DNA from 2 places in the Variovorax sp. 3319 genome. Region 2 is predicted to be linked to the other one. Evidence: riboswitches for the same ligand, from Rfam matches in the RefSeq annotation. Region 2 holds a riboswitch; the other holds the start of a gene.

Region 1 (4,368 bases), on a different contig from region 2:
ACATCGTCGATGCGCTGCCTGCCGCGGGCGGCCAGTGCGTGGCGCTCTATGGCGACAAGCCGATCTACGACATTCCGGGCACACCGGCCACCAGCGGGCGCGATCTTGCGCAATCGCTGCTGAAGCAGGTTGCGCCGTTCAAGCCGCAGTTCCACTTCGGCGAGCAGGTTGCCACCCTCGCCCGCCAGGCCGATGAGCGCTTGCTGCTGACGACATCGGCAGGCAAGGCCTTCCAGACCAAAACGGTATTCATTGCCGCAGGCGTCGGCGCCTTCGTGCCCAAGCGCATTGCAGTCGAAGGCATTGCGCAGTTCGAAGGCAGCTCGGTTTTCTATCACCCCGATTCGCTCGACCGCTTTGCCGGCCAAACGGTGGTGGTGAATGGCGGCGACGACCTTGCGCTGCAAACCGCGATCGCACTCGCGGCCATTGCCAGACAGGTCACGCTGGTTCACCGGCGCGACGGGTTCCAGGCCGACGAAGGCCTGGTCGCTTCAATGCGTGCGCTGGTGGCAGAAGGCAAGCTGGCGTTCAAGGTGGGCCAACCCACCGCTTTCGACGGCAAGCAACTGCAGATCACCACGCCGGACGCGACCACGGTCAATCTATCGCTCGATGCGCTGGTGGCGTGCCTCGGCATTTCGCCGCGCCTGGGCCCCATTGCCGACTGGGGACTGGAGCTGGAACGCAAGCAAGTGCCCGTCGACACGGAGAAGTACGAAACCCGCGAGCGCGGCGTGTTTGCGGTGGGCGACATCAACACCTACCCGGGCAAGAAGAAGCTCATCGTCTGCGGCTTTCACGAGGCCACCCTGGCCGCCTGGGGCGCCGCGGCGCTGGTGTTTCCGGGCAAGGCGATTCCGCTGCAGTACACAACCACCAGCACGCGGCTGCACGAGCTGCTGGGCGTGGCTGGTTCCGCTACTTCGCGCTAGGCAGCAGGGCCCGGTATTCGCCCATGAAGCTGCCGATGGCGGCGACGAAGCGGTCGATGTCCGCATCCTGCAACGGCAGCGAGAGCACGACAAAGCCGCGCGGCGAGGCATAGATGCCCTGGCTCAAAAGGTGAAAGAACAGCAGCTGGCGCACTCGCCCGTCCACCTGCGCAAGATCGTCCACGCGCTGCACTTCTCCTCGCAGGAAATGCGCATTCATCAACGACCCCACGCCGGTGAACTGCATGGCCACGTCTTCCTTCGTGCACAACGCGTTGAGCCGCGCACGCATCGCATCGCCGCGCTCGGCCAGCGCGCCGGCTGCCTCGGGGGTGAACAGCCTGGTGAGGCCGGCATATCCGGCCGCCATGGTCATCACGTTGTTGTTGAAGGTGCCCGAATGCGAGAGCGAGCCCGTGCGCGGATCGAACTGCGCCATGACGTCTGCACGCCCGCCGAAAGCCCCAAACGACATGCCGCCGCCGATGTACTTGCCCAGCGTGGTCAGGTCTGACCGGATGCCCAGCTTGTTGGCAAGGCCGCTCGGCGCCAGGCGCGAGGTCATGACCTCATCGAAAACCAGCAGCGCACCCACCTTGGTCGCGCCATCGCGAAGCGCGCGCAGAAAGTCGAGCCGCCCCGGAATGCAACCGCTCGCGCCCTGCATGGGTTCGACCAGGATGGCGGCAATTTCGGCCCCGTGCGCCTCGATCTGCTCGGCCGCGGCCTGAACGTCGTTGTAGGGCAGCACCAGAAAGTCGAAGGGCACGGTCGTCGGCAAGGGCTTGGCGCCAAAGCCGAGCACGCCGCCGTGATAGCCGCCCGAGAACACCACGATCTTTCGGCGGCCGGTGAAGTGCAGCGCGGCCGTAAGCGCCATCAGGTTTGCCTCGGTGCCCGAGTTGGTGAAGCGCAACTGCTCGATCTGCGGAAAGCGTTCGCAGATGGTTCTTGCCAGCCGCCCCTCGAGCAGGTTGTGCCCCGTGAGGTTGATGCCACCCTGCATTGCCTCAATGACGGCATCGCGGATTTCCGGTGCCGAGTGGCCGTATACACCGGCCGTGTACTCGGCGATGAAATCTGCATAGCGGTGGCCGTCGGCGTCCCAAAGTGCCGCGCCCTCGCCCTTGGCGATGGTGAGCGGAAACGGCGCGTAGAAAAGTACCGAGCGGCTGTTGGCACCCGGCATATAGCGCGTCTGCTCCTCGAACTGGCGCCGGCTCGCGGGGTTGCTGGCGACAAAGCGCCGATGCGCCTCGGCAAGGGCTTGGTCGATTGCAGCATCAGTCATGGACTGGTCCTTCGAAAGTGGGAGGTCAGGGATTGATCTCCGGTTAATTGATCAATGCTCAATTAATATTGTTTATACAATCAATTTCATCCCCACACAATGGCGGCATCCATGAAGAAGACCGCACCCGAAACCAAACCCAAGACCGCGGGCCGCCCCGCCGGCGGTGGCGCGCTGTCGAAGCGGCTCATCGCCCAAGCCGCCCTGGCCCACATCGACGAGTTCGGCCTCGGCGCCTTCAGCATGCGCGAGATTGCGGCGCGCCTGGGCGTCTACCCGGCCACGGTGCATTGGCATGTGAGCACCCGCGAGGCGCTGCTTGCCGAAGTGGCCGCCATGGTGATGGCCGACGTCACGCCGCCGCCCGGCCAAGCGGGCTGGCAGGAATGGATTGCGCAACTGTTTCGCCGCTGCCGGGCGGCAGTGCGCCGCCACCCCAACGTGGCCCAGTTGCTGGGCGCGCAACTGGTGTCGAACGGCAGCCTGCCCACCGAGCTGGTCGAAGGCGTGCTTGCAGCCTTGGTCGAAGCCGGGTTCGAAGGGCAACCGCTGTTGGAGGCGTACAACTGCGTGATCGCGGCCATGCTCGGGTTCGTGACGATGGAGTTCTCGCCCCTGCCCGCGGACAACACCCAGGCCTGGGCCGAAGAATTGCGCGAGCGCGTCCACACCATTCGCCCGCTCGATCACCCGGTGCTCACGCGCAACCTGCCGCTGCTGGCAAACCAGGCTTTCATCGTGCGGTGGGACAACGGCGCCGCCGTGCCGCTGGACAGCAGCTTCGAGCGGCATATCCAGATCGTCATCGATGGTTTGGAAGCTTTTGCGCGCAGGCTCGTACAATAGTTTCCGCTTTTGCGCCACGGCGCGGAGCACCACCGCTAGGGGTGTCGAACCGGAATAAGTTCCGGGGCTGACTGAGAGAGTCCCTTTGAACCTGACTGAGGTAATCCTCGCGCAGGGAAGCTGGTCCGGCGGCCTGTCGCGTTGTCTCGCGTGATGGCTCCGCCGCCGGAGCCTCGCCCACCTGCCAAACCTTTTGCACTGGAGCAACTGGATGGCACACGACAACGACAATTTTTCTTCGGCCAACGAGGCGCTGACGCCTTTGCCCGCGTCACAGCGCGTGTTCGGCTGGCACGACCACGCCTCGCTCTGGTTCAGCCTGGGCGTGGGGCTGCTGGTAATGCAGATCGGCGCCTACCTGGTGCCGGCGGTGGGCACACGCGATGCGGCCATTGCCATTGTGCTGGGCTCGCTGCTCGGCGCGGGCCTATTGGCCTGGACGGCACGGCTCGGCTGTGAAACCGGGCTTGCAAGCGCAGGGCTGATGCACGCCACCTACGGCAGCGCTTTCGCACGACTGCCGGTGCTGCTCAACATCGTGCAGCTGGTGGGCTGGACTACCTTCGAACTGGTAATCATGCGTGAAGGCACGCAGGCTATCGGCCAGCAGGCGTTCGGCCTTACGCTCACCGGCCCGTTGGGCAGCGCGCTTACCACCCTGATCTGGGGCGCGGTGCTGCTGGCGCTGCTCGCAGGCTCCATGGTCAAGCTGGTGCGGCGCTTCGTCAGTCGCTTCGGCCTGCCGCTGGTGGTGCTGTCGCTGCTGTGGCTCACCTGGCAGTTCGCAACGCGGCTGGAGGCCAAGGGGCTGGACGCGTTCTGGGCGCATCCGGGTGCCGGGGGCATGGGCATGTTCAGCGCGCTCGACCTGGTGATTGCAATGCCGGTGTCCTGGCTGCCGCTGGTGGCCGACTATGCGCGGCACGGCAAACGCAGCGCGAACGGACAGCGTGGCCTGGGCAGCGCATTCACCGGCACCTGGCTCGGCTACGCGCTGGCCAACATCTGGTGCTATGCGCTGGGCGTGATGGTTGTGAGCGTGGCCGAGCCAGGCACCGGGCTGGTTACCGCATTGCTGCTCGCCCAAGGCGGCCTGGTGGCGCTGGGCCTCATCCTCATTGACGAGCTCGACAACGCCTACGGCGACGTGTACTCGGGCGCGGTGTCCACCCACAGCCTGCTGCCGCGCTGGAGCGTGCGGCGCTGGGGCCTGCTGATTGCGGCGCTGTGCACCGCCCTGGCGCTGGTGCTGCCCATGCACACGCTCGAGCCGTTCCTGCTGATGCTGAGCTCGGT
Region 2 (4,368 bases):
GGCCCATCTCGTTCGCCGCGGCCCTCCTGTGCCTCGGTGCATCCGCGCAGGCGCAGTCCGCCGCCGCTGACCTCGGCACGCTGACTGCGAGCGATGCCGTGCAGCAGCTCTGCGCCGGCACTCTCACCAGCGAGCAACTCGTAACGGCCTACGTTGCGCAGGCCAAGGAAAAGGCAAGCCTCAATGCCTTCATCACGCTCGACGAGGCCGGCGCGCTGAAGGCGGCGCGCGCGGCCGATGCCGCCCGCGAGCGCGGCGGCGCTTGCAAGCCGCTGGCCGGGCTGCCGGTGGTCATCAAGGACAACATCCAGGTGCAGGGCCTGCCCGCCACGGCCGGCTCGCCGGCGCTCAAGGGATTTGTGCCCGCAGCCGATGCGCCGGTGGTAGCGAAGCTGCGCGCGGCCGGCGCCGTCATTCTCGGCAAGACGAACATGCACGAACTGGCCTTCGGCGTGACGGGCTACAACCCGGCGTTCCAGACCGGCACCGAGGTGGGCGTGCGCAACGCCTACGACGCAAGCCGCGTGGCGGGCGGTTCGTCGTCGGGCAACGGCGCGGCGCTGGGGGCGCGCATGGCGCCGGCGGCACTGGGCACCGACACGGGCGGCTCGGTGCGCATTCCGTGCGCGTTCAACGGCTGCGCGTCGCTTCGTCCGAGCATGGGGCGCTACTCGCAACGCGGTATCGCGCCGATCTCGCACACCCGCGACACCGCGGGGCCGATGGCGCAGTTGATGGCGGACGTTGCGCTGCTCGACCGAGTGATTGCGGGCGGCGCGCCGCTGAAGCCGGCCGACCTGAAGCACGTGCGCCTCGGCGTGGTGCCGGCTTTCTACGCCAACCTCGACGCCGACACGCGGGCCGCAACCGACGCCGCGCTCGGCAAGCTGCGCGCGGCAGGCGTCACCCTGGTGGACGTGGAAATGCCGAAGCTCATGGAACTCAACAGTGCCATCGGCTTTCCGGTTGCGCTTTACGAGGCGCACGACGACATGGTGGCCTACCTCGCAAAGTACCGCACCGGCATCGACATCGCGCAGCTGACAGCCGGCGTCGCAAGTCCGGACGTCAAGGCCACCTTCGAAGCCTTCGTGATTCCACGCAAGCTGCCGGCGCCCAACGGCATGGTCGATGCCAAGCCGGCGTATGACAACGCAATGCACGTCGCCCGGCCCGCGTTGCAGAAGCTCTACCGCGACACCTTCGCTCGGCACCGGCTCGACGCGCTGGTGTTTCCGACCGTGCCGCGCGTGGCTCCGCCGGCGGCACCCGAAGCCAGCAGCCCCGAGACCTTCAGCGCGCTCATCCAGAACACCGATCCCGGCAGCAACGCCGGTATTCCGGGCGTGCAGCTGCCGTCGGGTCTTGGCCCGAGCAGCGGCCTGCCCATCGGGTTGGAGCTGGACGGGCCCGCCGGCAGCGATCGCAAGCTGCTCGCCGTGGGCCTCGCAGTAGAAAACGTACTGGGCCGCCTGCCGGCTCCGAAGGGCAAGTAGCGCCTCCGGCCGTGTCAGCGCCGAGCCAGGCCGGCCAGCGCCGAACGCCGTTCGATGCCGAGCTTGTCGAAGATGCGCCGCAGGTAGGTGCGCACCGTGGGCACGCCCACCGCCATGCGGCGCGCGATCTCTTTGTCGGTCAGGCCTTCGAAGACAGCCCCCGCAACCTCCTGCTCTCGCGCGCTCAGGGCACTCCACGGGGCTTCGGCGGGCATATGCGCGGCAGCCGCCGTGCGCTGCGCACGCTGCAGCGCACCGATGAAAGCCGGCTCGATCAGGTCGAGCAGCGCCTTCTCATGGTCGCCGAAATCGCCGCGGCCCTTGCGCCGCCATATGCGCAGGTCGCCCAGGGCCCTGTTGCCTTCGAAGGCATGCAGGTTCATGCCCCAGTGCAGTCCGTCGCGCGAAAGAAAGTCGGTGAAGAACGCCGTGCGCATGAGTTCGCGCTGCGGCATCACGTCGGTCACGCGCGTGGCGCGGCGATGCGACTGCAGCACGAAGGTGATCGGGTCGTGGTGCTGGTGCCATTCGCCATAGCGGTCGAGGTTGGCAGGGTCCATGTTCAAGGCCACGCGGCCGTCGAACTGACCGGTCTCGGCATTCCAGACGAAGGATGCGAACTGGTCGGCATGCAGCAGGTCGAGCAGCGCCCCGCCCAGGCGCTCGCGAATGTCGCCTTCGCCCCGGTCTTCCGCCAGCAGCGTGAAAACGCCGCGCAGCGCCTGCTGTTCGGAGCCTGTCAGGTACATCGCCGCCTCGCTCTTTTGGTGTGCAGAAACAAGGCTAGCGTCTAGCAAGCACTGCGCCAAGAGTGGATCTCCGCAGGCGGCCCCGGGCTTGCCCCATCGGCGCGAGGGCCGCAAGGTGTTCCAATAGAGGCCTTCATGAGCGCCACTGATCCCACCACCGGACCCTGCCCCTGCGGCCGCACGGACCGTCGAGACAAGCCCATCGGCTATGCCCTGTGCTGCGGCCGCTACCTCGAAGACTTCGAGGGCACGCCCGCGCCGGATGCCGAATCGCTGATGCGCTCGCGCTATACCGCCTTCGTGCTGGAGCGAGAGCCCTACCTGCTGGCCACCTGGCACGCGTCGAAGCGGCCGGCTTCGATCGAGTTCGAGCCCGGCGTGAAATGGCTGGGGCTCGACATCCGCTCGCGCTCGGTGCTCGACGCCGACCACGCAGAGGTCGAATTCGTCGCGCGGCAGCGCAGCAGCACCGGCACCGCCACGCGGCTGCACGAGCGCAGCCGCTTCGTGCGGGAAGGCGATCGCTGGTTCTACCTCGAAGGCGACCTGCAGACTCCTGGTTGACGCGGCGGGCCGAGGCTCGCACAATCGGCCTCGCTCCGGGGTGCACGCATGTGGCGTGCTGAGATGGCAAAGCTGCCGACCCGCGAACTTGATCCGGGTCATACCGGCGTAAGAAGAGCTGCACTCCCTGACTCCGGTCCCGCCACCCACCCACCGTGGCGGTCCAAAGTCCACCGAGCGATTGCGGAGCACCCTTTCCCTCAACAAGGAGTGCCCCGCATGAATGCCCCCGACAAGTTCACCTCCCTGCTCTCGCTCACGCGCGAGCCCTTTCCCGCTTCGCACAAATGCCTGATTCCGGGCAGCCGGCCCGACCTGAACGTGCCGGTGCGCGACGTGCTGCTGACCAACGGCGAGACCGTGTCGCTCTACGACACCTCGGGCCCCTACACCGATGCCAAGGTCGAGATCGACGTGCGCCGCGGCCTGCCCGACGTGCGCGGTGCGTGGGTGCTTGAGCGCAACGACACCGAAAGCTACGAAGGCCGCACCCACCACGCGCTGGACGACGGCGCCAAGAACGAAGACCGCGATGCCCAGCGCCTGGCCGAACTGCGCGCCGGCGCTTCAGCGCTGCAGCGCACACCGCGCCGCGCCAAGCCGGGCGCCAACGTCACGCAGATGCACTATGCCCGCCGCGGCATCATTACCCCCGAGATGGAGTACGTGGCACTGCGCGAGAACGGCAAGCGCGAGTGGATGGCCGAGTACCTGGCCAACGAAGAGCGCGCAAAACGCGTGGCCGGCAACCCGATGGGCGCGAGCATTCCGCGCATCATCACGCCCGAGTTCGTGCGCGATGAAGTCGCACGCGGCCGCGCCATCATCCCCGCCAACATCAACCACCCTGAAGTCGAGCCGATGGCCATCGGCCGCAACTTCAAGGTGAAGATCAACGCCAACATCGGCAACTCGGCCGTCACTTCGAGCATCGAGGAAGAAGTCGAAAAGCTGGTGTGGGCGATTCGCTGGGGCGCCGACAACGTGATGGATCTTTCGACCGGCAAGAACATCCACACCACGCGCGACTGGATCGTGCGCAACTCGCCGGTGCCCATCGGCACGGTGCCGATCTACCAGGCGCTCGAAAAAGTGGGCGGGGTGGCCGAAGACCTCACCTGGGAGATCTACCGCGACACGCTGATCGAGCAGGCGGAGCAGGGCGTGGACTACTTCACCATTCATGCAGGGCTGCGGTTGCCGTTCATTCACCTGACCGCCAATCGAATGACGGGCATCGTCTCGCGCGGCGGCTCGATCATGGCCAAGTGGTGCATTGCCCACCACAAGGAGAGCTTTCTCTACGAGCACTTCGAAGACATCTGCGACATCATGAAGGCGTACGACGTGAGTTTTTCTCTAGGCGACGGCTTGCGCCCGGGCTCGGGTGCCGACGCGAACGACGAGGCTCAGTTTGCCGAGCTGCGCACGCTGGGCGAGCTCACGCAAATTGCCTGGAAGCACGACGTGCAGACCATGATCGAAGGGCCGGGCCATGTGCCGATGCACATGATCCAGTCGAACATGGACGAGCAGCTCAAGCACTGCCACGAGGCGCC

What was found. A riboswitch is a leader RNA that binds a small molecule or an ion and turns the genes downstream of it on or off. The one in region 2 is predicted to bind thiamine pyrophosphate.
Region 1: another riboswitch for thiamine pyrophosphate. It lies ahead of J2X67_RS25010 (cytosine permease); the one in region 2 lies ahead of thiC (phosphomethylpyrimidine synthase ThiC).

Annotation. Positions count from the first base shown of each region.
Region 1 covers NZ_JAVDUZ010000014.1:114,332-118,699, reverse strand. The annotation lists gene J2X67_RS25025 (NAD(P)/FAD-dependent oxidoreductase) at 1-935, shown strand, start outside; gene J2X67_RS25020 (aminotransferase class III-fold pyridoxal phosphate-dependent enzyme) at 922-2,226, opposite strand; gene J2X67_RS25015 (TetR/AcrR family transcriptional regulator C-terminal domain-containing protein) at 2,338-3,072, shown strand; TPP riboswitch at 3,100-3,207, shown strand; gene J2X67_RS25010 (cytosine permease) at 3,284-4,368, shown strand, end outside.
Region 2 covers NZ_JAVDUZ010000002.1:210,840-215,207, forward strand. The annotation lists gene iaaH (indoleacetamide hydrolase) at 1-1,496, shown strand, start outside; gene J2X67_RS05315 (helix-turn-helix transcriptional regulator) at 1,511-2,245, opposite strand; gene J2X67_RS05320 (YchJ family metal-binding protein) at 2,381-2,809, shown strand; TPP riboswitch at 2,836-2,941, shown strand; gene thiC (phosphomethylpyrimidine synthase ThiC) at 3,029-4,368, shown strand, end outside.